Regions from separate parts of the Pseudomonas sp. TE3728 genome, predicted to be linked through region 2. Evidence: predicted binding sites of a transcription regulator. Region 2 holds the regulator's gene; each other region holds the start of a gene.

The links. The regulator sigma-54, encoded in region 2, starts transcription at its own class of promoters, with help from an activator protein. The targets are predictions, from matches to a motif close to ANTGGCATNNANNTTGCTNT.
Positions count from the first base shown of each region.
Region 1: a site for sigma-54 is predicted at 3,998-4,017, ahead of ACZ89R_RS27580 (CmpA/NrtA family ABC transporter substrate-binding protein). Genes of this name have one in related genera too.
Region 3: a site for sigma-54 is predicted at 2,480-2,499, ahead of glnK (P-II family nitrogen regulator). Genes of this name have one in related genera too.
Region 4: a site for sigma-54 is predicted at 3,000-3,019, ahead of flgB (flagellar basal body rod protein FlgB). Genes of this name have one in related genera too.

Region 1 is NZ_JBWBQT010000001.1:6,221,943-6,227,625, reverse strand. It holds gene rlmKL (bifunctional 23S rRNA (guanine(2069)-N(7))-methyltransferase RlmK/23S rRNA (guanine(2445)-N(2))-methyltransferase RlmL) at 1-1,938, opposite strand, end outside; gene rmf (ribosome modulation factor) at 2,470-2,685, shown strand; gene ACZ89R_RS27585 (quinone-dependent dihydroorotate dehydrogenase) at 2,889-3,908, opposite strand; gene ACZ89R_RS27580 (CmpA/NrtA family ABC transporter substrate-binding protein) at 4,139-5,350, shown strand; gene ACZ89R_RS27575 (ANTAR domain-containing response regulator) at 5,366-5,683, shown strand, end outside.
Region 2 is NZ_JBWBQT010000001.1:5,188,078-5,193,760, reverse strand. It holds gene lptB (LPS export ABC transporter ATP-binding protein) at 1-309, shown strand, start outside; gene ACZ89R_RS22675 (RNA polymerase factor sigma-54) at 495-1,988, shown strand; gene hpf (ribosome hibernation-promoting factor, HPF/YfiA family) at 2,068-2,376, shown strand; gene ptsN (PTS IIA-like nitrogen regulatory protein PtsN) at 2,389-2,853, shown strand; gene rapZ (RNase adapter RapZ) at 2,856-3,713, shown strand; gene ACZ89R_RS22655 (HPr family phosphocarrier protein) at 3,729-4,004, shown strand; gene ACZ89R_RS22650 (ZIP family metal transporter) at 4,110-5,003, opposite strand; gene ACZ89R_RS22645 (superoxide dismutase) at 5,300-5,683, opposite strand, start outside.
Region 3 is NZ_JBWBQT010000001.1:3,868,403-3,874,085, reverse strand. It holds gene ACZ89R_RS16930 (helix-turn-helix domain-containing protein) at 1-54, shown strand, start outside; partial or broken gene ACZ89R_RS16925 (magnesium chelatase domain-containing protein) at 132-326, opposite strand; gene ACZ89R_RS16920 (HigA family addiction module antitoxin) at 776-1,039, shown strand; gene ACZ89R_RS16915 (BRO-N domain-containing protein) at 1,051-1,572, opposite strand; gene ACZ89R_RS16910 (accessory factor UbiK family protein) at 2,026-2,286, opposite strand; gene glnK (P-II family nitrogen regulator) at 2,705-3,043, shown strand; gene ACZ89R_RS16900 (ammonium transporter) at 3,079-4,416, shown strand; gene ACZ89R_RS16895 (secondary thiamine-phosphate synthase enzyme YjbQ) at 4,631-5,056, shown strand; gene sutA (transcriptional regulator SutA) at 5,161-5,484, shown strand; gene ACZ89R_RS16885 (HAD family hydrolase) at 5,647-5,683, opposite strand, start outside.
Region 4 is NZ_JBWBQT010000001.1:5,837,760-5,843,442, forward strand. It holds gene flgA (flagellar basal body P-ring formation chaperone FlgA) at 73-834, opposite strand; gene ACZ89R_RS25725 (chemotaxis protein CheV) at 916-1,848, shown strand; gene cheR (protein-glutamate O-methyltransferase CheR) at 1,895-2,722, shown strand; gene flgB (flagellar basal body rod protein FlgB) at 3,062-3,469, shown strand; gene flgC (flagellar basal body rod protein FlgC) at 3,473-3,916, shown strand; gene flgD (flagellar hook assembly protein FlgD) at 3,932-4,621, shown strand; gene flgE (flagellar hook protein FlgE) at 4,652-5,683, shown strand, end outside.

The DNA of each region.
Region 1 (5,683 bases), 1.0 Mb from region 2:
CTTGTCGGAAAAACCGTTCAGCGACAGGTTGCGACGCGCCCAATCCAGATAGGTTTTCGACAGATCGACGCTGGTGGTGCTGCGCGCACCGCCCTTGGCTGCATGAACGCTGGCGGTCGCGGTGTAGCAATACAGGTTGAGGAAGCGCTTGCCGGCCGCCTCTTTCTGGATTCGCATGCGCATCGGCCGGTGGTCGAGGAACAGACCGGTGTCGAGGTAGTCGGTGAGGTTCACCAGCAGCTTCACGCCGCCTTCGTTGACCTCATTGAACTTGCCCTGTGCGCTCTGGCGTTCGTACTGCTTGGTGCCGCTCTGACGCTCGCGACGTTTGACCACCACGCGGTTCTTGTCGATGTTCAGCGCCTGCGGGATCGCCGCCAGGGCATCGAACATCCGTGCCGAAGCTTTTTCCGGATCGATGGATTTCGGTGCGGCGTATTCCTGAACGTGGACCCAGTCGTGATAGAGGTCGATGGCCATGGAATATTCCGGCATGTCGGCATCGTAGACGCGGTAGCAGTCGATGCCTTCACGCTTGACCCACTTACCGAGGGCCTTGAGGTTTTTTTGCAGACGGTTGGCAAACATCTGCCCGCCTTCGCTCAAGCGCGGTTGCTCGATCACCACCGGGGCCGGTTTGATCGGGTTGCCGTTCTTGTTGTACTTCTCGTACTTGCCCGGCGCTTCGATGTTCGACGGTGCATCGGACTCGGCCTGTTCGCGCTCGATCTGGCGCTGTTCCGGAGTACGACGCTCGCCGGTGACAAACTGGTCCGGCGTGACCTTGATCAGCAACAACTTGCACGGCAGGGCGCCGTTCCAGAACGAATACTGTTTGTGGCTGCGGATGCCCATGCGCTTGCCCAGGTCCGGGGCGCCGGTGAACACCGCCGCTTCCCAGTTCAAGCAGGCCTGACGCAGACGTTCGCCGAGGTTCTGGTAGAGGTAGAGCAGGCTCGCCTCATCGCCCAGACGCTCGCCGTACGGAGGGTTGCAGATCACCAGGCCTTTCTGGTTCTGGTCCGGGCGCGGCTCGAATGTCGCGACTTCGCCCTGGTAGATCTTGATCCACTCACTCAGGCCGGCACGTTCGACGTTATTGCGGCCCGGTTGAATCAGGCGTGGGTCAGCTTCATAACCGCGAATCCACAGCGGTGGCTTGGCCAGGCCGGCGGCGGCGCGTTCGGTGGCTTCTTCGTGGAGCTTTTTCCACAGCGCCGGCACGTGACCGAGCCAGGCGGTGAAGCCCCACTGCTCACGACGCAGGTTCGGCGCCATGTCGGCGGCGATCATCGCGGCTTCGACCAGGAACGTACCGACACCGCACATCGGGTCAGCCAGTGCGCCACCATCGGCGGCAATCCGTGGCCAGCCGGAACGGATCAGAATCGCCGCCGCGAGGTTTTCCTTCAGCGGCGCAGCGCCCTGCTGCAAGCGGTAACCACGCTGGTGCAAGCTATGGCCGGAAAGGTCGAGAGACAAAATCGCTTCGCCACGGTCCAGGCGCAAGTGAATGCGCAGGTCCGGGTTGAGCTTGTCGATGGACGGACGATCGCCTTGGGGAGTGCGCAGTTTATCGACGATCGCATCCTTGACCTTCAAAGCGCCGAAGTGCGTGTTATCGATGCCCGAACCGTGACCGCTGAATTCGACGGCCAGGGTGCCATCGTTGAGCATGTGGTCTTGCCACTCGATATCCAGCACACCGTGGTAGAGGTCTTCGGCGTCCTTCATTGGGAAGCGCTTGAGCACCAGCAGCACACGGTTCGCCAGACGCGACCACAGGCACAGGCGATAGGCGGTTTCCATGGTGGCCATGCCGCGCACAGCCGAGGTGTGCTCACGTGCTTCCTCAAGGCCAAGCCCGACGGTTTCCTCGATGAGCAGGCCTTCAAGGCCTTTGGGGCAAGTGAGGAAGAGTTCGAAACGATCGGACATGGTAATTCCAGAGCCTTTAGCTAAGTGAACCGGCAACGCATTGCCGATCCGGTTTTCAATCAGGCGCTTTTCTAACAGAGCGCCCGCGTGGCACGAAGGTGTGCCGTCCCCACCCTGACTGCTCGGGTTAAAAGAGCTTAGATGCCAGGGCAGATAAAAAAGTTGATGCAACAAAATGTCATAAGTCGACCCTTCGTCGAATAGTCCCCAAGTGAACGGGTGTCATTCTCGTTAAAGGCCTCAACCCTCTCATCCCGCGCAGGGCCGATCATACCGGGGTTTGGCCAATAAACACGGGACAAATATCGTGTTACTTATGGCCATAGCATCTTTATGGTTACGTTCTTATGACAAAACGATCATTCCCTCGATGTGACGCATTGGTTAGAACTCAACTCAGGTTGACGTCGCAACGGCGTCAACACCTTGGCTCGCGACGCCGGCAGCGAGCCGCCAACGGCAGGAATTTTCTGCCTGACCTCGATTGAGGTCGACGCGATAAATACAGTCAACAAGTGAGGGAAACACCCTATGAGAAGACTTAAGCGTGATCCGTTGGAAAGAGCATTTTTGCGCGGATATCAATATGGCGTTGGTGGTAAATCCCGTGAGCTTTGCCCTTTTACTCTACCGTCGGTACGCCAAGCCTGGATCAATGGCTGGCGAGAAGGACGCGGCGACAACTGGGACGGTATGACCGGCACTGCGGGAATCCACAGACTCAACGAACTTCACGCCGTCGGCTAATACAGGGCACACACTCCGACACGACAATCTGATTACGTAATGACTTAACCACGCACGTCCCATCCGGACGGCGGGCTTCGGCCCAGGGGCTCCTTCGAGGAGCCCTTTTTTATGCCTGTAAATATTGCGTTGGTGATGTCGCTTTTGTGGCGAGGGAGCTTGCTCCCTCGCCACAGTTAATCCTCATCGCCGCATATGAATCTTCAGCGCAGCGCGGCGATGGCATCCACCGATTCACGAATCAGCGCCGGGCCTTTATAGATAAAGCCAGAGTAAATCTGCACCAAACTCGCACCCGCGGCAATTTTCTCAGCCGCGTGCTTGCCTTCAGTGATGCCGCCCACGGCAATGATCGGCAAACGACCGGCCAGTTCCGCCGCCAGCACCTTCACCGTGTGAGTGCTCTTGTCGCGAACCGGTGCGCCGGACAACCCGCCCGCCTCGTCACCATGTTCCATGCCTTCGACACCGACGCGGCTCAGGGTGGTGTTGGTGGCAATCACCGCGTCCATCCCGGTTTCGATCAACGCTTGAGCGACTTGAACGGTTTCTTCATCAGTCATGTCCGGCGCGATCTTGATCGCCAACGGAACATGCTTGCCGTGACGCAGGGCCAGTTCCGCCCGGCGGGTAGCCAGGTCGGCGAGCAATTGCTTGAGCGAATCACCGAATTGCAGGCTGCGCAGGCCCGGGGTGTTCGGCGAGCTGACGTTGACCGTCACGTAGCTGGCGTGGGCATAAACCTTGTCTAGGCAGATCAGGTAGTCATCGACCGCACGTTCAACCGGCGTATCGAAATTTTTGCCGATGTTGATGCCCAGCACGCCCTTGTACTTGGCCGCCGCCACACGAGCGAGCAAGTGATCGACGCCGAGGTTGTTGAAGCCCATGCGGTTGATGATCGCCTCGGCGTCCGGCAAGCGGAAAATCCGTGGTTTCGGATTACCCGGTTGCGGACGCGGCGTGATGGTGCCGATTTCGACGAAACCGAAACCCAATTGGGCAAAACCATCGATCGCCGCGCCGTTCTTGTCCAGACCGGCCGCCAAACCCACCGGGTTCGGGAACTCCAGGCCCATGACCGTCACCGGCAGTTTCGCCGGTGCCTTGCACAGCAAGCCGTTAAGGCCCAAACGCCCGCCCGCGCCGATCAGGTCCAGGGACAGATCGTGGGAGGTTTCCGGGGAAAGTTTGAACAGCAGCTGACGGGCCAGGGTGTACATGGGCAGGCTTGACTCGGTTGGCGATGAGAGGCGGCGATTATAGCCGCGCATCGGGTCCACAGGCGAGGCGCGCAACAAAATCAGCCGGCGATGGCATATGCCTTGCACCAATTACAGGCATCAGCACTCATGCCAACGGCGGGATGGGTGGAAGGACAATGGCGTCGTCACCCGGCTTTGCCCACGCAAAGGCCTTGGGACGACGCTTTTTTTTGGAAGGTGCGAAATCGATGAACGAACCATCAGCCGGCCCACTGGCCTGGGTCAACGGCAGCGATGCCCCGGAAAAGACTGAAATCAACCTCGGCTTCATGGCCCTGAGCGACTGCGCCTCAGTGGTGGTCGCCGCCACTCAGGGCTTCGCCCAACCCTACGGCCTGACCCTGAACCTCAAGCGCCAGTCGTCCTGGGCCAACCTGCGGGACAAACTGGTCAGCGGCGAACTCGACGCCGCCCACAGCCTGTACGGCCTGATCTACGCCGTGCACCTGGGGATCGGCGGCGTAGCCTCCACCGACATGGCCGTGCTCATGGGCCTGAACCAGAACGGTCAGAGCATCAACCTCTCCCACGGCTTGCAGGCCCTGGATGTGACCAGTCCTGAAGCACTGGACCGGCACGTGCACCAAAGTCGCCCAAAACTGACCTTCGCCCAGACATTTCCTACGGGCACCCATGCCATGTGGCTGTATTACTGGCTCGCGAGTCAGGGCATTCATCCGTTGCAGGATGTCGACAGTGTGGTGGTGCCGCCGCCGCAAATGGTCGCGCACCTGCAAGCCGGGCGCATCGACGGTTTCTGCGTCGGCGAGCCGTGGGCGGCCAGTGCGGTGCAGCAGAATCTCGGGTTTACCATGGCCACCACCCAGACAATCTGGCCCGATCACCCGGAAAAAGTCCTCGGCTGCACCCGCACCTTTGTCGAGCAATACCCCAACACCGCACGGGCATTGGTGATGGCGATCCTCGAAGCCAGCCGATTCATCGAAGCCAGCCACGAAAATCGCCGCAGCACCGCGCAACTGTTGAGTGCGCCTGAGTATCTGGATGCACCGCTCGACTGCATCGAACCACGGTTGCTCGGTGACTACGCCGACGGCCTGGGTAATCGCTGGCAAGACCCGCACGCCATGCGTTTTCACGGTGGTGGCGAGGTCAATTTTCCGTATTTGTCCGACGGTATGTGGTTCATGACCCAGTTCCGTCGCTGGGGCTTGTTGCGTGACGACCCGGATTACCTCGGCGTGGCCCGTCAGGTCCAGCAACTAGACTTATACCGTGAGGCCGCCACCGCTGTCGGTGTGTCCGCCCGGAGCCAGGAAATGCGCAACAGTCAATTGATCGACGGCAAAATCTGGGACGGCTCAGACCCGGCCGGCTATGCCCGCAGCTTCACGCTGCACGCCATGAGCGACAGCGCTCCCCTTCTCGCCAGCCGCTGACAGGAGCCTACGAATATGTTGCGTATCCTGCTGATCAATGACACTGCGAAAAAAGTCGGGCGCCTGAAGGCGGCTCTGACCGAAGCCGGGTTCGAGGTCATCGACGAGTCCGGCCTGACCATTGACCTGCCCGCGCGCGTCGAAACGGTGCGTCCGGACGTGATTTTGATCGATACCGAGTCACCAAGCCGCGATGTGATGGAGCAAGTGGTGCTGGTGACCCGTGACCAACCACGGCCGATTGTGATGTTCACCGACGAGCACGACCCCGACGTGATGCGCCGGGCGATCAAGTCCGGCGTCAGTGCCTACATCGTCGAAGGCATTCACGCA
Region 2 (5,683 bases):
GGTGGTGAACGCCGCCGTGTGGAAATCGCCCGGGCACTGGCTACCAACCCGAAATTCATCCTCCTCGACGAACCCTTCGCCGGCGTGGACCCGATTTCGGTGGGCGACATCAAGCAGATCATCCATCACCTCAAGGCTAAAGGCATTGGCGTGCTGATCACGGACCACAACGTTCGTGAGACCCTGGATATCTGCGAAACCGCCTACATCGTCAACGACGGCCAACTGATTGCTGAAGGTGACTCCGCCACCATCCTCGCCAATGAACTGGTCAAGGAAGTGTATCTGGGCCACGAGTTCCGCCTGTAAGCACCTGAGGTGCCCAGGTCGCCGAGGGAGCGCTCGCTTCAATAAAAAATCAATAACTTTTTATTGTTACAGCGCTCTAGGCAAACACTTCAGTTTCGGGCATATAATTTGCTTATGTTTGGCGCTTCGGCGCCCTGTAGTGGATGGCGCATGTGCGCCGGCGAATAAGGTGTTAAGCCCCTGCCATGAAACCATCGCTAGTCTTGAGAATGGGCCAGCAGCTGACGATGACACCGCAGCTGCAACAGGCCATCCGCCTGCTCCAATTGTCGACCCTGGACCTGCAACAGGAAATCCAGGAGGCTCTGGAGTCCAATCCGATGCTCGAACGCCAGGAAGAAGGCGACGACTTCGATAACGCCGACCCCTTGGCCGATAGCGCCGAACAGAAACCCAACGCCGACATTCAGGAACCCTCCTACCAGGAAACCGCCCCGACGGTGGACAACCTTGAGGAAGGCGACTGGAACGAGCGCATCCCCAACGAATTGCCCGTCGACACAGCCTGGGAGGATGTCTACCAGACCAGCGCCAGCAGCCTGCCGAGCAACGATGACGACGAGTGGGACTTCACCACCCGCACATCGGCCGGTGAAAGCCTGCAAAGCCATTTGCTCTGGCAACTGAACCTGGCACCTATGTCCGACACCGATCGCCTGATCGCCGTGACCCTGATCGACTGCATCAACAATCAGGGCTACCTGGACGAAACCCTCGAGGAAATCCTCGAAGCGTTCGACCCGGAACTGGACATCGAACTGGACGAAATCGAAGCCGTCCTGCACCGCATCCAGCAATTCGAACCCGCTGGCATCGGCGCCCGCAACCTCGGTGAATGCCTGCTACTGCAACTGCGCCAGTTGTCCGCCAAGACCCCTTGGCTGGCCGAAGCCAAGCGTCTGGTCACCGATTACATCGACCTGCTCGGCAGCCGCGACTACAGCCAGCTGATGCGCCGCATGAAGCTCAAGGAAGATGAGCTGCGCCAGGTCATCGAATTGGTCCAGAGCCTCAACCCACGCCCGGGTTCACAAATCGAGTCCACCGAAGCCGAATACGTCGTTCCCGACGTGATCGTGCGCAAGGACAACGAGCGCTGGCTGGTGGAGCTGAACCAGGAATCGGTGCCACGCCTACGGGTCAACGCCCAATATGCCGGTTTCGTGCGCCGTGCCGATACCAGCGCTGACAACACCTTCATGCGTAATCAGCTGCAGGAGGCTCGCTGGTTCATCAAGAGCCTGCAAAGCCGCAATGAAACCCTGATGAAAGTCGCCACCCAGATCGTCGAGCATCAACGCGGCTTTCTCGAATACGGTGACGAAGCCATGAAGCCGTTGGTGCTGCATGACATTGCCGAAGCAGTCGGCATGCATGAATCGACAATTTCACGGGTGACCACGCAAAAATTCATGCATACCCCACGGGGCATCTATGAACTGAAATACTTTTTTTCCAGCCACGTCAGTACCTCTGAAGGCGGTGAATGCTCGTCCACGGCGATCCGCGCGATCATCAAAAAACTGGTTGCTGCGGAAAATCAGAAAAAGCCGTTGAGTGACAGCAAGATCGCTGGTTTACTGGAGGCACAAGGCATTCAGGTAGCCCGTCGCACCGTCGCCAAGTACCGCGAATCCCTGGGGATTGCGCCTTCCAGCGAACGCAAGCGGTTGATGTAGCCGCCGGGCTCGCCACAGCGTTCCAGTGGCAGGCATTTCTGCCTGCCGCTTTATGCACTGGCAACGAAGGAGAAGCTGTATGCAAGTCAACATCAGTGGACACCAACTGGAAGTGACCGAACCCCTGCGCACCTACATCGGCGAAAAACTCGACCGGTTAGAGAGGCATTTCGACAAGATCACCAATGTGCAAGTCACGATGAACGTCGAAAAACTGCTGCAGAAGATCGAAGCCACGCTGCATATTCCCGGCGGAGAAGTGGTCGCCAATGCCGAGCATACGGACATGTATGCCGCCATCGACCTGCTGACCGACAAGCTGGATCGCCAACTTAAAAAGCATAAGGAAAAGACCCAGAGCCTCCTTCAGGGCGCGACCGGTCGTTAACACCCCCAATCCATGATCCGACTAGAAACCATCCTGACCCCCGGCCGTTCCCAAGTGAACGCGCCGGGTGGCAGTAAAAAGAAAGCCCTCGAGCAAATTGCCAACCTTATCCACCGCGAAGTACCGGATCTGGAAATGCAGGACGTCTTCGAGGCCCTGATTGCCCGTGAGAAACTCGGTTCTACCGGTTTCGGCAACGGCATCGCCATCCCCCACTGCCGGCTCAAAGGCTGCACCTCGCCAATCAGTGCGCTGCTGCACCTGGAAGCCCCTATCGATTTCGATGCCATCGACGGTGCCCCCGTTGACCTGCTGTTTGTGCTGCTGGTCCCGGAAGCCGCCACCGACGCACACCTGGAACTGCTACGCCAGATTGCCAGCATGCTGGATCGCAAGGAAGTGCGTGAAAAATTGCGTAGCGCCCCGAGCAACGAAGCCTTGTATCAGGTTGTCCTGGACGAGCAGAACGGTCACTAATCATGCGCCTGATCATCGTCAGTGGCCGCTCCGGCTCAGGTAAAAGTACCGCCCTCGATGTGCTCGAGGACAACGGCTACTACTGCATCGACAACCTGCCTGCCGGCTTGCTGCCGGAACTGGCCGAACGCGCGCTGATTCACACCGAACTGGCACAACCGCTGGTGGCCGTGTCCATCGATGCGCGCAACCTGCCGAGCCACCTGTCACGGTTTCCCGAATTGCTGGAAGAGGTCCGCAGCCGGCATATCCAGTGCGATGTGCTGTATCTGGACGCTGACGAAGAAACCTTGCTCAAACGCTTTTCGGAAACTCGCCGTCGTCACCCGCTGAGCAGCGCCAATCGTTCGCTGGCGGAGGCGATCCAGGATGAAACCAATCTGCTGGGGCCTATTGCCGATCTGGCTGACCTCAAAGTCAATACCACCAATCTGAACCTGTATCAGCTACGCGATACCATCAAGCTGCGCCTGCTGAATCAGCCGGAGCCCGGCACTGCGTTCCTGGTGGAATCTTTCGGGTTCAAGCGTGGCATGCCTGTGGACGCCGATCTGGTATTCGACGTGCGCTGCCTGCCCAACCCTTACTGGAAGCCGGAGCTACGGGCACAGTCCGGGCTTGATCAACCGGTGGCCGAGTACCTGGCGGCACAGCCGGACGTCGAAGAGATGTTCCAGGACATTTCCTCATACTTGCTCAAGTGGCTACCCCGCTTTGCCGCCAGCAATCGCGCCTATGTCACCATTGCCATTGGCTGCACTGGCGGGCATCACCGCTCTGTCTACCTGACCGAACGTCTGGGTCAGGTCCTGCAAAAAACCCTGAAGAACGTCCAGGTCCGCCACCGCGACCTCAGCTAAAGGATTCACATCGCGATGCCTGCTCTGGAAATCGAAATTATCAACAAGCTGGGCCTGCATGCCCGCGCGTCTGCAAAATTTGTCGGAGTCGCCGGTCAGTTCAAGGATTGCACGATCAGGGTAGGACGCACGCCAGAATCCGTGGTCGATGGCAAAAGCATCATGGCCATGATGATGCTGGCCGCTGGCAAGGGCACCAAAATCCACCTGATTACCGAAGGCGAACAGGAGCAGGAAGCGCTGGATGCACTGGTGAAGCTGATAAACAACTACTTCGACGAAGGCGAATAAAAGTCAAAAGATCGCAGCCTCGTTTCACTCGACAGCTCCTACAAGGATCTGCATACAGTAGGAGCTGTCGAGTGAAACGAGGCTGCGATCTTTTGATCCTGTTTTTCAAGCCAACGCTGTATCCATCACCATCATCAGACAAAACCCGATCAGCAGCCCAAGGCTGGCCAGTTTGTCGTGACCATGGCGGCGCGATTCGGGGATGACTTCGTGAGTCACCACCAGCAACATCGCACCGGCCGCCAGTGCCAGCCCCAAAGGCAACAGCAGTTCGGCCAGGCTCACCAGCCAGGCGCATAACAATGCAAAGACCGGCTCGACCAACCCTGATGCAGCACCGATCAGGAACGCCTTGACCCGCGACATCCCTGCCCCGGCCAACACCAACGCAATGACCAGTCCTTCCGGCACATCCTGCAAGGCGATGCCCATGGCCAGGCTGTCGGCGTCAGGCATGCCACCACCGGCCGAGACGCCGACCGCCATGCCTTCGGGGATGTTGTGGGCGATGATGGCAAACACAAACAACCAGATCCGCGGTGGAATCACCGATCGCTTCAGTGTCCCCACGAGCATTTCGGGCGTAGCGCCAGACACCCTGCGATCCACCAGAAACAACCCGAATGCGCCCAGAAGGATGCCGAAGCTAATCAGGCCGCTGGCCGCCCAAGGCGTCAGCCCAAGGTTTTCTGCCGCGGCAATGCCCGGCACGATCAGCGAAAACGCCGTCGCGGCGAGCATCACCCCGGCTCCGAAACCGAGCAATATGTCGCTGACTGCCTGAGGCATCTGCCGAATCACCAGCACCGGCACCGCGCCCAAAGCGGTACCCAAGGCGCAAATCGCCCCGCCTTGCAGGGCACGCTGCAGTTTCGGTTCGAGGTCCAGCCAGCTCAGCCCTTGGGCAGCCAATAACGTCATGCCCGCCAGCAGTAACAGCGATCCCAGTGCGTAACGAAACATTCGTCCACTTCCGATCGCCAGTGTTTCAGTGCCCATAGTCAGCCCTGGATTGTTTTATAGAGACTTAGGGGGCGTTCTCAACTAGTTCCCCCTCCGCGTTGTCGCCTTAAAGCGGGCCAGGCAAGGCGCAGGCCGCTGGGAATGGTTGTTCCCTTTCCAAGGCCTGCAACGCAGCCTGGCCCGCTTTAAGGCACAACCCGAAGGGCCGGGCCTGCTGTTGTGCGGGGCTGCGTTGCTCGAAGCTTATTTGGAATGACCAAACCACGCTTCTCGCGCCTTGCCCTGCACAACAGCAGACCCGGCGCGGAGGGGAAACTAGTTGAGAATGCCCCCTAAACCAGTGCAGCCTGATAACGCGCGGCGACTTCGGGCCAATTGATCACGTTGTAGAACGCATTGATGTATTCAGGACGGCGGTTCTGATAGCGCAGGTAATAAGCGTGCTCCCAAACGTCCAGGCCGAGAATCGGCGTATTGCCGTTCATCAATGGGCTGTCCTGGTTGCCGCTGCTTTCAACGATCAAGCTCTTTTGCGGCGTCACACTCAACCAGGCCCAACCGCTGCCGAAACGGGTCAGCGCAGCTTTGGTGAAGGCTTCCTTGAAGTTGTCGAGACCACCCAGCTGTTCGTCGATCGCCTTGGCCAGCGCGCCTTCAGGTTGGCCTCCGCCGTTGGGTGCCATCACTTCCCAGAACAACGAATGGTTGGCATGCCC
Region 3 (5,683 bases), 1.3 Mb from region 2:
GCATCTGATAAGAAGGATGTCGACGTTCCTATCCCGAAAAATCGCGATTGGTAACTGGACGCCTCGGTCCGATTCAGCCTCCACTGTCACTCACTTTGTTCATTTTTTAAGAAAAGTGCTTGACTACATTAGATACGCCGCGCCGGAAATTGCAGGCCGGAATTGATGATCGCGCTGCGTACCCGATCCTTGCTTTCCTTCACCGCCGCCTCAGGCAGCCCGACCATGGTCAGCGACGGTAAGCCGTTGGCCAGGTGCACTTCTACGGTGACGGCGGGTGCTTCCACGCCAACCTGGGCGCGACTGTGGACGATGGAGAGGGACATGGTCGTTCCTTGAGCTGACGAGGACCGCTTCCTGCGGTTTTTTGAAGGGTAGTCGTGGGCGGATGATTTAGCGTGGCGGCGGAGTAACCAAACTTTCGCAGGATGTTGCTGGGGGAGCTGATTCCAGTCAGTTAAGCCGTAACGCAATCCGTAGCAGCTGGCGGAGCCTGCGTTCGACTGCGCAGCAGTCGTAAATGCAAGTTGTGCGGTCTGCCTGATGCACCGCGTGATCTGATTTCACGACTGCTTCGCAGCCGAACGCAGGCTCCGCCAGCTGCTACAAGGGTTTATGTAGCGGCTGGTATTTAGGCGTAATCAGCGGCGGCAGCTATTTTTTTTGTAGGACCGGTCTTGGATAAATGAAGGACTTCGGTGAAAGCTCAAGGACGCACTTGTCGGATCGACGTGGCTGCTTATGATCACAGCTGATCGAGCCCTCAGGAGGGGAAATGAGCAATTCTGGAATGCGGCCGATTCATCCTGGCGAAATCCTTGAAAAGGAGTTTCTAGTGCCTCTGGGCATTACGGCGGCTGGGCTAGCTAGCTTGTTGAATGAAGGCGCGGGTGACGTGAGAGCCCTTGTGATGCAGGAGGATGGTATCAGTCCTGAGCTCGCAATGAAGCTCTCGCTCTACCTGAAAACCACGCCCGAGTTCTGGCTAAACCTGCAATCGACCTACGATCAGCGCAGAGCCGAAATCGAGCGTGGGTGAGCTTCGGGTAATTAAAAAGACTGCAGCACCCGCGAAGCACGCTTCCACCACGGCGCATTGACCGGACTTCGCGGTCGTTCCTCATTCGGCAGCAGCTGCGGAACATCCTGCAACCGAATCCACGGCTGGTTATTCCAGTGCAGCAAATTCAACGACATCTGCGGCCAATTCAGCAGGCTCAGTATCGGGCGTTCGGTTGAGGTGGGTTGTTGGGCGTCTCTGAGGGCTGGCACTACGTCGTGGGTCAGCCATTCGCGCAGGCCTCGGTATTCGGGGCAGTAGTGGTAGATCAGTAACGCGTAGACGCCGGATTCGCTGATCAGCAGAGTGTTTTCGATGGCTCCGTGGATGAGCATTTGTACGGTTTGGTGTTGGTCGGGATCGAGTTTGCGTAGCGCTCGTTCGTCGAGGAAGAGACGTAGCAGTCGGCCAAGGTCTCGGGCGCTGAACCAGGGTTGGTTTTCCAGGAGGAGGGCGTGGAGGTGGAGTTTGTGGCGGGTGAAGATGTGTGGAGTCAGATAGTTTTCGTCCATGGTGCAGTTCTCGGGGTCGAGTGGAGAAAAACTGCCTCTGATCGTCGCCAAACGAAAAGGGTGGCAGCTGTGCGTGGGTTGGCGAACCGGCGACACCCGAATTCCGGCAGACCCGAAGGTCTCCCATGCACAGCCGCCATAAATCAAGACGGGAAATTTCCCTGTCCGAATGTGTCGTGCTGCATCGGGGTATCCAGGTCGCCAAACCCAGTGCTGAACATTCAGCATTGGGTGAGCTTAGAAACCGGGGCTTTGCGGCGCAATCGGACGGCGGTGGTTTTCTTGTAGGACGTTGCCGGGGTTATTGAGGGCTTAAAGATCAAAAGATCGCAGCCTTCGGCAGCTCCTACAGGGGTGGTCTGTCCAGTGTGGATGGCTGGTAGACCGAGGCGACCCCATTCGCGGGCAAGCCCGCTCCCACAGGGGATCGCATTTCACAGAGGGGTTGGTGCGTTACTCGGCAGGTGGATTGAGCTTCGCTTCCAGCTCCGCCACTTTCGCCTCCAGGCTCTCCAACCGTGCCCGGGTGCGTGCCAGTACGACCATCTGGCTATCGAATTCTTCCCGGCTCACCAGGTCCAGCTTGCTGAAGCCGCTCTGCAGCAGCGCCTTGAACTGGCTTTCGATTTCGCTTTTTGGCAGTGGGGTGTCGCCGCTGAAGAGGCGGGAGGCGGTGCCGCTCAGGGCGTCGAGGAAGTCTTTGGGCGCGAGCATGGGGAATGTTCCTATCAACAATGGCGGGCAGTGTACCACGCAGTGTCTATAGTCAATCTCGGCAGCTGCGATGCACGCTTTTCGCGCAGTCGAGTGGGCAGTCGCGCACTGTTGTTGTGCGTAACGGTTGCCTTAATCGGGCGGAAGGCTCTTGGGCCGCGGCCAAGACATTGAAATCAATGGGTTTTGGATAGATGGCAAGCTTTCTGCTTAGTCGCTGGTGACCCATGCACTGATGCAGTCGCTGTGACGAATGCAGTGCGCCAAGCGGAACGGGGGAAGTTTCGTGCGGAGTGGTTAGCTGGCGTCGGACGGGCAGGTAAGGCCGAACGATGCGTTACAAAGCCAGGCACTGCGCTTAGACTTGAGTCGGGTTTGTTTTCCTGGGGCAAGTCCACCAATTCGGGAGAGAGTTTTCATGAAGCTAGTCACTGCCATCATCAAGCCGTTCAAACTGGACGACGTGCGCGAGTCGCTGTCCGAGATCGGCGTGCAGGGCATTACCGTTACTGAGGTCAAAGGCTTCGGTCGGCAGAAGGGTCACACCGAGCTGTATCGCGGCGCGGAGTACGTGGTCGATTTTCTGCCCAAGGTGAAGATCGATGTCGCCATTGACGACAAGGATCTGGACCGGGTTATCGAGGCGATAACCAAGGCTGCCAACACCGGCAAGATCGGTGACGGCAAGATCTTCGTGGTCAATCTGGAACAGGCGATTCGCATCCGTACCGGCGAAACCGATACCGACGCAATCTAAGCCGCCACAAACCCAACGCCCCAGGAGAAAACAATATGACTCTGCGTAAAATCGCAGGGCTAGGAGCCCTGTTGTCCCTCGTAATGCCCGGCCTGGTCATGGCGGCAGACGAAGTGGCGGCCCCAGTCCTCAACTCCGGCGATACCGCCTGGATGATGACCTCGACAGCCCTTGTGCTGTTCATGACCATTCCCGGTCTCGCGCTGTTCTACGGCGGCATGGTTCGCTCGAAAAACATTCTTTCCGTGATGATGCAGTGCTTCGCCATTACCGGTCTGATCAGCATTCTGTGGGTCATTTATGGCTACAGCATTGCGTTCGACACCACCGGCATGGAGCAGGGCGTCGTCAACTTCAACTCGTTCTTCGGCGGCATGGGCAAGGCGTTCCTCGCCGGTGTCACGCCTTCGAGCCTGACCGGCCCCGCGGCGCTGTTCCCCGAGGCGGTCTTCATTACCTTCCAGATGACTTTCGCCATCATCACTCCAGCGTTGATCGTCGGTGCTTTCGCCGAGCGGATGAAGTTCTCCGCCATGCTGATCTTCATGGGCATCTGGTTCACCCTGGTTTATGCACCGATCGCGCACATGGTCTGGTCCGGTAACGGCGGCCTGATGTGGGACTGGGGCGTTCTCGACTTCGCCGGCGGCACCGTGGTGCACATCAACGCCGGTGTGGCCGGTCTGATTGCCTGCCTGGTGTTGGGCAAGCGTAAAGGTTTCCCGACCACCCCGATGGCCCCGCACAACCTCGGCTACACCCTGATGGGCGCCGCGATGCTGTGGTTCGGCTGGTTCGGCTTCAACGCCGGTTCCGCTGCCGCCGCCAACGGCACTGCCGGTATGGCGATGCTGGTCACCCAGATCGCCACCGCTGCTGCGGCGCTGGGCTGGATGTTTGCCGAGTGGATCACCCACGGCAAACCAAGCGCACTGGGTATCGCTTCGGGTGTTGTGGCCGGTCTGGTTGCAATCACTCCGGCGGCAGGCACCGTGGGCCCGATGGGCGCTCTGGTGATCGGTCTGGCGGCGGGTGTGGTGTGCTTCTTCTGCGCCACCACCCTGAAACGCAAACTCGGTTATGACGATTCCCTGGATGCCTTCGGCGTGCATGGTATCGGCGGTATTCTCGGCGCAATCCTGACCGGTGTGTTCGCGGCACCATCGCTGGGCGGTTTCGGCACCGTTACCGACATCGCTGCTCAAGTCTGGATTCAATGCAAAGGCGTTGGCTTCACGGTGATCTACACCGCGATCGTCACGTTCATCATCCTCAAGGTCCTGGACGCTGTCATGGGTCTGCGTATCACGGAGGAAGAAGAAGCTGTCGGCATCGATCTGGCGCTTCACAACGAACGCGGCTACAACTTGTAAGCACGCGCATGAAAAATTTGCCCGGCTTGCCGGGCATTTTTTTGTCTGGAATTTGTCAGTGAAGGAAGGGCTGAAAGGTTTTTTCATACACGTTCAGTCCCGTTTACGACGGGCGTTTTTCTGCGGCCAATGGCTTACACGATTGAAGGAATATTAGGGCCTTTGTTTTTTTCCAGAGCGCGCTAGAATGCGCCCCGAACGTGCGGAGAACAGTATGTGGCAACAGACTCTGATCACCTTGCGAGCACGGTCCCGGGGCTTTCATCTGGTAACGGACGAATTACTCGCCGGCTTGCCTGAACTCAAGGCGTGTCGGGTCGGTCTGTTGCATTTGTGGCTACAGCATACCTCGGCGTCGTTGACCATCAACGAGAACGCCGATCCGGCGGTACGTCGCGACTTCGAACGATTTTTCAATCGTCTGATCCCACAAGGAACAGACGGCTATGAGCATAACGACGAAGGCCTGGACGACCTCCCGGCGCACTTCAAGGCCAGCGTACTTGGCTGTCAGCTCAGTTTGCCGATCTCGGCAGGCCGACTGGCGTTGGGGATCTGGCAAGGTGTTTATCTGGGCGAGCACCGTGATCACGGCGGTGCCCGTAAAGTCCTCGCCACCGTGCACGGTGAAGGGGCATGAAAACCGCTGGTTACCAGTGGTGGTTGATTTTTTTCCGGCAGCCGTCGACAGACAGCAAAGCTGGGCTATAACTAATCTGCTTTTCGCAAGTCATGAGGTAGAACATGAGCGACGATGATCTGGAAAACGACGACCTCGAAGTAGGCGACGAAGACGAAACCGAAGAAGGCCTTGAAGCGGCGGCAGAAGACGTCGCTGAAGACGACAGCGGTGATGTGCCCGTTCCGACTGCCAAAGGCAAGGTCAAGGCTGCGGTATCGGTCGATGAGCTGCCGAGCGTCGAAGCCAAGAACAAGGAACGCGATGCCCTGGCCAAGGCCATGGAAGAGTTTCTGGCACGGGGCGGCAAGGTGCAGGAAGTGGAGGCCAATGTGGTCGCCGATCCTCCCAAGAAGCCTGATAACAAGTACGGCAGCCGGCCTATCTAAGCGCCTGCTTCTTGCTTGCTGAAAAAGCCCGCCGTCGCTGCGGGCTTTTTCATGGGTGAAACAAAATCAAAAGATCGCAGCCTTCGGCAGCTCCTACATTATTGATGGTGTACACCTGTAGGAGCTGCCGAAGGCTGCGATCTTTTCGAGATCACCTCAAAACTAAACTGTATTCCACCGCGCCAACAACCCCGGCAAC
Region 4 (5,683 bases), 650 kb from region 2:
TGTGTCCTGCATGCGGCACAGTTTAGGCAACAGCCCAGTGGCGCGCCATCTCTTCACAAACTACATGGCCGCTTACATGGAAACTTCCACCTGGCCGGGCGCGGTGACTTGCGCCTTGATGACCCGCTGGGAGTTGAGGTTTTTCACCCGAATCTGTTCGCTCATGCCGCCATTGGACAGCGCTTCACCCGGCATACGCACACTGAGCGTACCACTGCGGGCGGTAATCACCACCTGATCGCCCTTGCGAATGACTTCCGCCTGTTCGAGATGCACTAGGGTAATGACCTGATCAGCGACCATTGGTCGGGTCAGTTTCTGTCCGATCGCTTGATCGACGGAAGTCAGAAAACCCTGATTTATCAGGCTGATATCGCGTTCGCGAAGGGTCACGTCCTGAGGTTCGATAATCCCTGTGCGCTTGAGCGGACGAGTGGTGGTCACGATGTCGCGAAACAGCCGTACTTGAGCGGGTACGAAGACTGTCCAGGGGGAGGCACCGTCGCAGCGAACCTTGACCGTAACCCGGCCCAGAGGCCTCGCGGGGCTCTCGAGGGTGGCTGTCAATTCCTTGTCACACATAGGCATGCGCAGGCGCGGATCGAGCTGGTTGACCTCGATTTCGTAGCGTCCTTGCGTTTGACTGGTGGCCAGATAGTCTTCTACGGTGAATTCAAGAAAGCCCTGAGTGACGCCGATAAGCATGTCAGGCAAGGTAACCGCGTCAGCAAGGGCAGGGCTGCCAGCGTTGAACAGGCAAACGGCCGACATCGCACAGAGTAATCTGCGGCAGGCTGATGTCAGGTGTCGAAAAAATGTCGGTTCTGTGTTCATAAGAGTTAAAAAGCAAGCGCCGTGCCGTTTAGTGAAGAATGTGCGTCGCAACACACTTAGCGTTGGTGTAGGAGTCTGGGCATGGCTGGTGTAATGGATTCGGTGAACCAGCGCACGCAACTGGTAGGGCAGAATCGCCTTGAGCTGTTGTTGTTCCGTCTCGACGGTCAGCAGCTGTATGGGATCAACGTGTTCAAGGTTCGTGAGGTGCTGCAATGCCCCAAACTGACCCTGATGCCCAAGTCCAGTCCTGTCGTGTGCGGTGTGGCGAATATTCGGGGGGCGACCATTCCGATCCTGGATCTGGCGATGGCGACCGGTTCCGGAGCGCTGAAAGATCAAAGCAATCCCTTCGTGATCATCACGGAGTACAACACCAAGACTCAGGGTTTCCTGGTTCGGTCGGTAGAGCGCATCGTCAACATGAACTGGGAGGAGATTCATCCGCCACCCAAGGGCACCGGGCGCGATCACTACCTGACGGCGGTGACTCGGGTCGACAATCAGTTGGTCGAAATCATCGACGTCGAGAAGGTGCTGGCGGAAGTGTCACCGACACCGGAAGCGATTTCGGTGGGCGTGGTGGATGTCGAGACTCAGCACAAGGCGTTGTCCTTGCGCGTACTGACGGTTGATGACTCATCGGTGGCGCGCAAGCAGGTGACCCGTTGCCTGCAAACCGTCGGCGTCGAAGTGGTGGCGTTGAACGACGGCCGGCAAGCGCTGGATTACCTGCGCAAGCTGGTCGACGAGGGCAAGAAGCCGGAAGAAGAGTTCCTGATGATGATCTCCGACATCGAGATGCCGGAGATGGACGGGTACACCCTGACGGCCGAGATCCGCAACGACCCACGCATGCAAAAGCTGCATATCATCCTGCATACTTCGTTGTCGGGTGTGTTCAATCAGGCGATGGTCAAGAAGGTCGGGGCCGATGACTTCCTGGCCAAATTCCGTCCTGATGACCTGGCATCCCGGGTAGTCGACCGGATCAAAGCAGCAGATAACAGCTAGGGGCCTTCTGCCCTTGGCGGTCAACACGATTTAAGAGGCGGCATCTTTGTCTACGGGTAATTTGGATTTCGAACAGTTCCGGGTCTTCCTGGAAAAAGCCTGTGGCATTTTGCTCGGTGAAAACAAGCAATACCTGGTCTCGAGCCGTCTCAACAAACTGATGGAGCAGCAGGGCATCAAATCATTGGGTGAGCTGGTTCAGCGCATCCAGACCCAGCCGCGCAGTGGTTTGCGCGAGATGGTGGTGGATGCCATGACCACCAACGAAACCCTGTGGTTTCGTGACACCTATCCGTTTGAAGTCTTGAAGAACAAGGTCTTGCCTGCAGCGATCAAGGCAAGCCCCGGCCAGCGCCTGCGGATCTGGTCGGCGGCGTGTTCGTCGGGGCAAGAACCGTATTCGCTGTCGATGTCCATCGATGAGTTCGAACGGGTCAACATGGGGCAGTTGAAGATGGGCGTGCAGATCGTTGCCACTGACCTGTCCGGCACCATGCTGACCAACTGCAAGACCGGCGAGTACGACAGCCTGGCCATCGGCCGCGGTCTGTCGCCCGAGCGCCTTCAGCGTTACTTCGACCCGAAAGGGCCGGGACGTTGGGCGATCAAGGCGCCGATCAAGAGTCGGGTGGAATTTCGCTCGTTCAACCTGCTGGACAGCTACGCGAGCCTGGGCAAGTTCGACATCGTGTTCTGCCGCAACGTGCTGATCTACTTCTCCGCCGAGGTGAAGAAAGACATCCTGTTGCGCATCCACAGCACGCTGAAGCCGGGCGGTTATCTGTTCCTTGGTGCGTCCGAGGCGCTGAACGGTTTGCCGGACCATTACCAGATGGTCCAGTGCAGTCCGGGGATCATTTATCAGGCGAAGTGATGCAAAAGCGACAGGCATAAAAACGGGAGTCCCAAAGGGCTCCCTTTTTTATGCCTGTCGCTTTTGCATCACGTAGGAGCTGCCGAAGGCTGCGATCTTTTGATTTTGTTTTTTAAGATCAAGATCAAAAGATCGCAGCCTTCGGCAGCTCCTACAGGTATGCGTTTGCCGGCGTAGAAGCGGCAGAAAAGCGGCAGGCGGCGGAAATCGGTTGCCGCTTTTCTGGCATTGCCGGCTTGCCACCGCGCGCAAAGCCCCGGTTTACGGGCTTTTTTGAATTGGCACGGCGCTTGCTATGTCCCTGTTACGAAAAATCAGGTCACCCGAAGGTTTCCCGACATGAGCATCAGCTTCGATAAAGCGCTCGGTATCCATGAACAAGCCCTGGGCTTCCGCGCTCAGCGTGCCGAAGTCCTGGCCAACAACATCGCCAACGCCGACACCCCGAACTACAAGGCTCGGGATCTGGACTTCTCGAAAGTGCTCGCCGAGCAGAACGAGAAAACCAAAAACGGCAAGTTCGCCTTGAACATGACCAACAGCCGTCACATCGAAGCTGAAGGCATGGGCAATGGCGACGAGTCGCTGATGTATCGCACGCCGATGCAACCGTCGATCGACCAGAACACCGTAGACGCCCAACTGGAACAGTCGAACTACGCCGAAAACGCGGTCAACTTCCAGGCCAGCTTCACCCTGCTCAACAGTAAATTCAAAGGGCTGGTATCAGCCCTGCGCGGAGAGTAAGTCATGTCCCTTGCCAGTGTTTTCAACATTGCCGGTAGCGGCATGAGTGCCCAGACCACTCGTCTGAACACCGTCGCCTCGAACATCGCCAACGCCGAAACCGTCTCGTCGAGCATCGACCAGACCTACCGTGCCCGCCACCCGGTATTCGCCACCATGTTCCAGGGCGGCCAGAGCGGCGGCAGCGATTCGCTGTTCCAGAACCAGGACGCTGCCGGTCAAGGCGTGCAAGTGCTGGGCGTGGTCGAAGACCAGAGCAACCTTGAAGCGCGCTACGAGCCGAACCATCCGGCTGCCGATGGCAAGGGCTACGTCTACTACCCGAACGTCAACGTCGTCGAAGAAATGGCCGACATGATTTCCGCGAGCCGTTCGTTCCAGACCAACGCCGAAATGATGAACACCGCCAAAACCATGATGCAGAAGGTCCTGACCCTCGGTCAGTGATAAGGGGCGATTCATATGAGCGTTATCAGCGATGTTCTGGCCAACTCCTCGGTCCAGACCCCGACCAACAAAGACAGCCTGACCTCGGCCGCTACCGGCGGCCAGGCGCTGGGCAAGGACGCGTTCCTGCAACTGTTGGTGACTCAGCTGAAAAACCAGAACCCGCTCGATCCTCAGGACAACAGCGAGTTCGTGGCACAACTGGCGCAGTTCAGTAGCCTGGAAGGTATCACCACGCTGAACGATACGGTCAGCGGCCTTGCCAGCAGCTACAGCTCCTCGCAAGCCTTGCAGGCTTCTTCGCTGGTGGGGCGCTCCGTCATTGCGCAGACCGACAAAACCATGGTCGACACTTCCAAGAGCCTCAACGGTACCGTCGTGGTGCCCACCTCGGTTTCCGCCGCCACCGTCAAGATCACCAGCTCGGAAGGCAAGACCATCCGTACGCTCGAGTTGGGCAGTCAAAGTGCCGGTAACGCCAGTTTCATCTGGGACGGCAAGGACGATGCAGGCGCGGTGGCACCGGCGGGTACTTACACCTTCGGCGCAACGGCCACCATCGACAGCAAGGCGACATCGCTGATTACTTATCTGCCAGCGACCGTTAACAGCGTGACCATCAGCCAGACCGGCGGTGAGTTGATGCTGAACCTGGCAGGCATGGGCAGCGTTGCCCTGTCCAAAGTACAAACCATTGGTATATAGAGCCGACTAACACGGCACAAGGAGTGGAATATGTCTTTCAATATCGGCCTTAGCGGTCTCTATGCAGCCAACAAACAACTGGACGTGACGGGCAACAACATCGCCAACGTCGCGACCACCGGTTTCAAATCCTCCCGTGCAGAATTCGAAGACGTGTACTCGGCCACTCGCCTGGGTACCGGCAGCAAGACCGTCGGCAACGGCGTGCGCCTGGCCAACGTTTCCCAGCAGTTCGGCCAGGGCGACGTGAACAACACCGGCAACGTGCTGGACATGGGCATCCAGGGCAACGGCTTCTTCATCCTCAGCGACAACGGCTCCCTGAGCTACACTCGTGCCGGTGCGTTCAAGACTGATGCTGAAAACTATGTGGTTGATAACAACGGCAACCGTTTGCAGGGTTATGGCGTTGATGCCAATGGCAAGATCATCAACGGTGTGTTGACGGATTTGAAGATTGATACGTCGAGCCTCAAGCCGAATCCGACTACCAAGGTTGATCAGACGATGAATCTGAATTCGTCTGATGCGGTGCCGACAGTAGCCACGTTCAGTCCGACCGACACCAACAGCTATAACAAAACTATTTCCACCAAGGTCTATGACACTCAGGGCAACGAGCACACCATGGACCAGTACTACGTGAAAACCGCGGGTACCAACACGTGGAAGGTTTACACCTATATGGACGGTCGCAGTCCGACTAACCCGGTTACAGAGCCGCCGGTAGCGATCACAGCGGACCTTACGTTCAATGCTGACGGCAGCATTAAGACACTGGTAGGCGGTACGGGGTGGACCCAGACCGGCAATACTTTGACCATGACCGGCTGGAAGCCTGGCGTGATGACCAACGCCAGTGCCAACCCGCCAACCTGGGCGCTTAATGGTGCTGATGCTGCAGCCTCGGGTATTGCGTTTAACATGTCGTTGACCACCTCCTATGCTTCGCCAACCGCCCGTACCGCCCAATACCAGGACGGCTACGCCACCGGCCAGATCTCCAGCCTGACCATCGATTCCACCGGCGTCATGACCGCGAACTTCAGCAACCAGCAAACC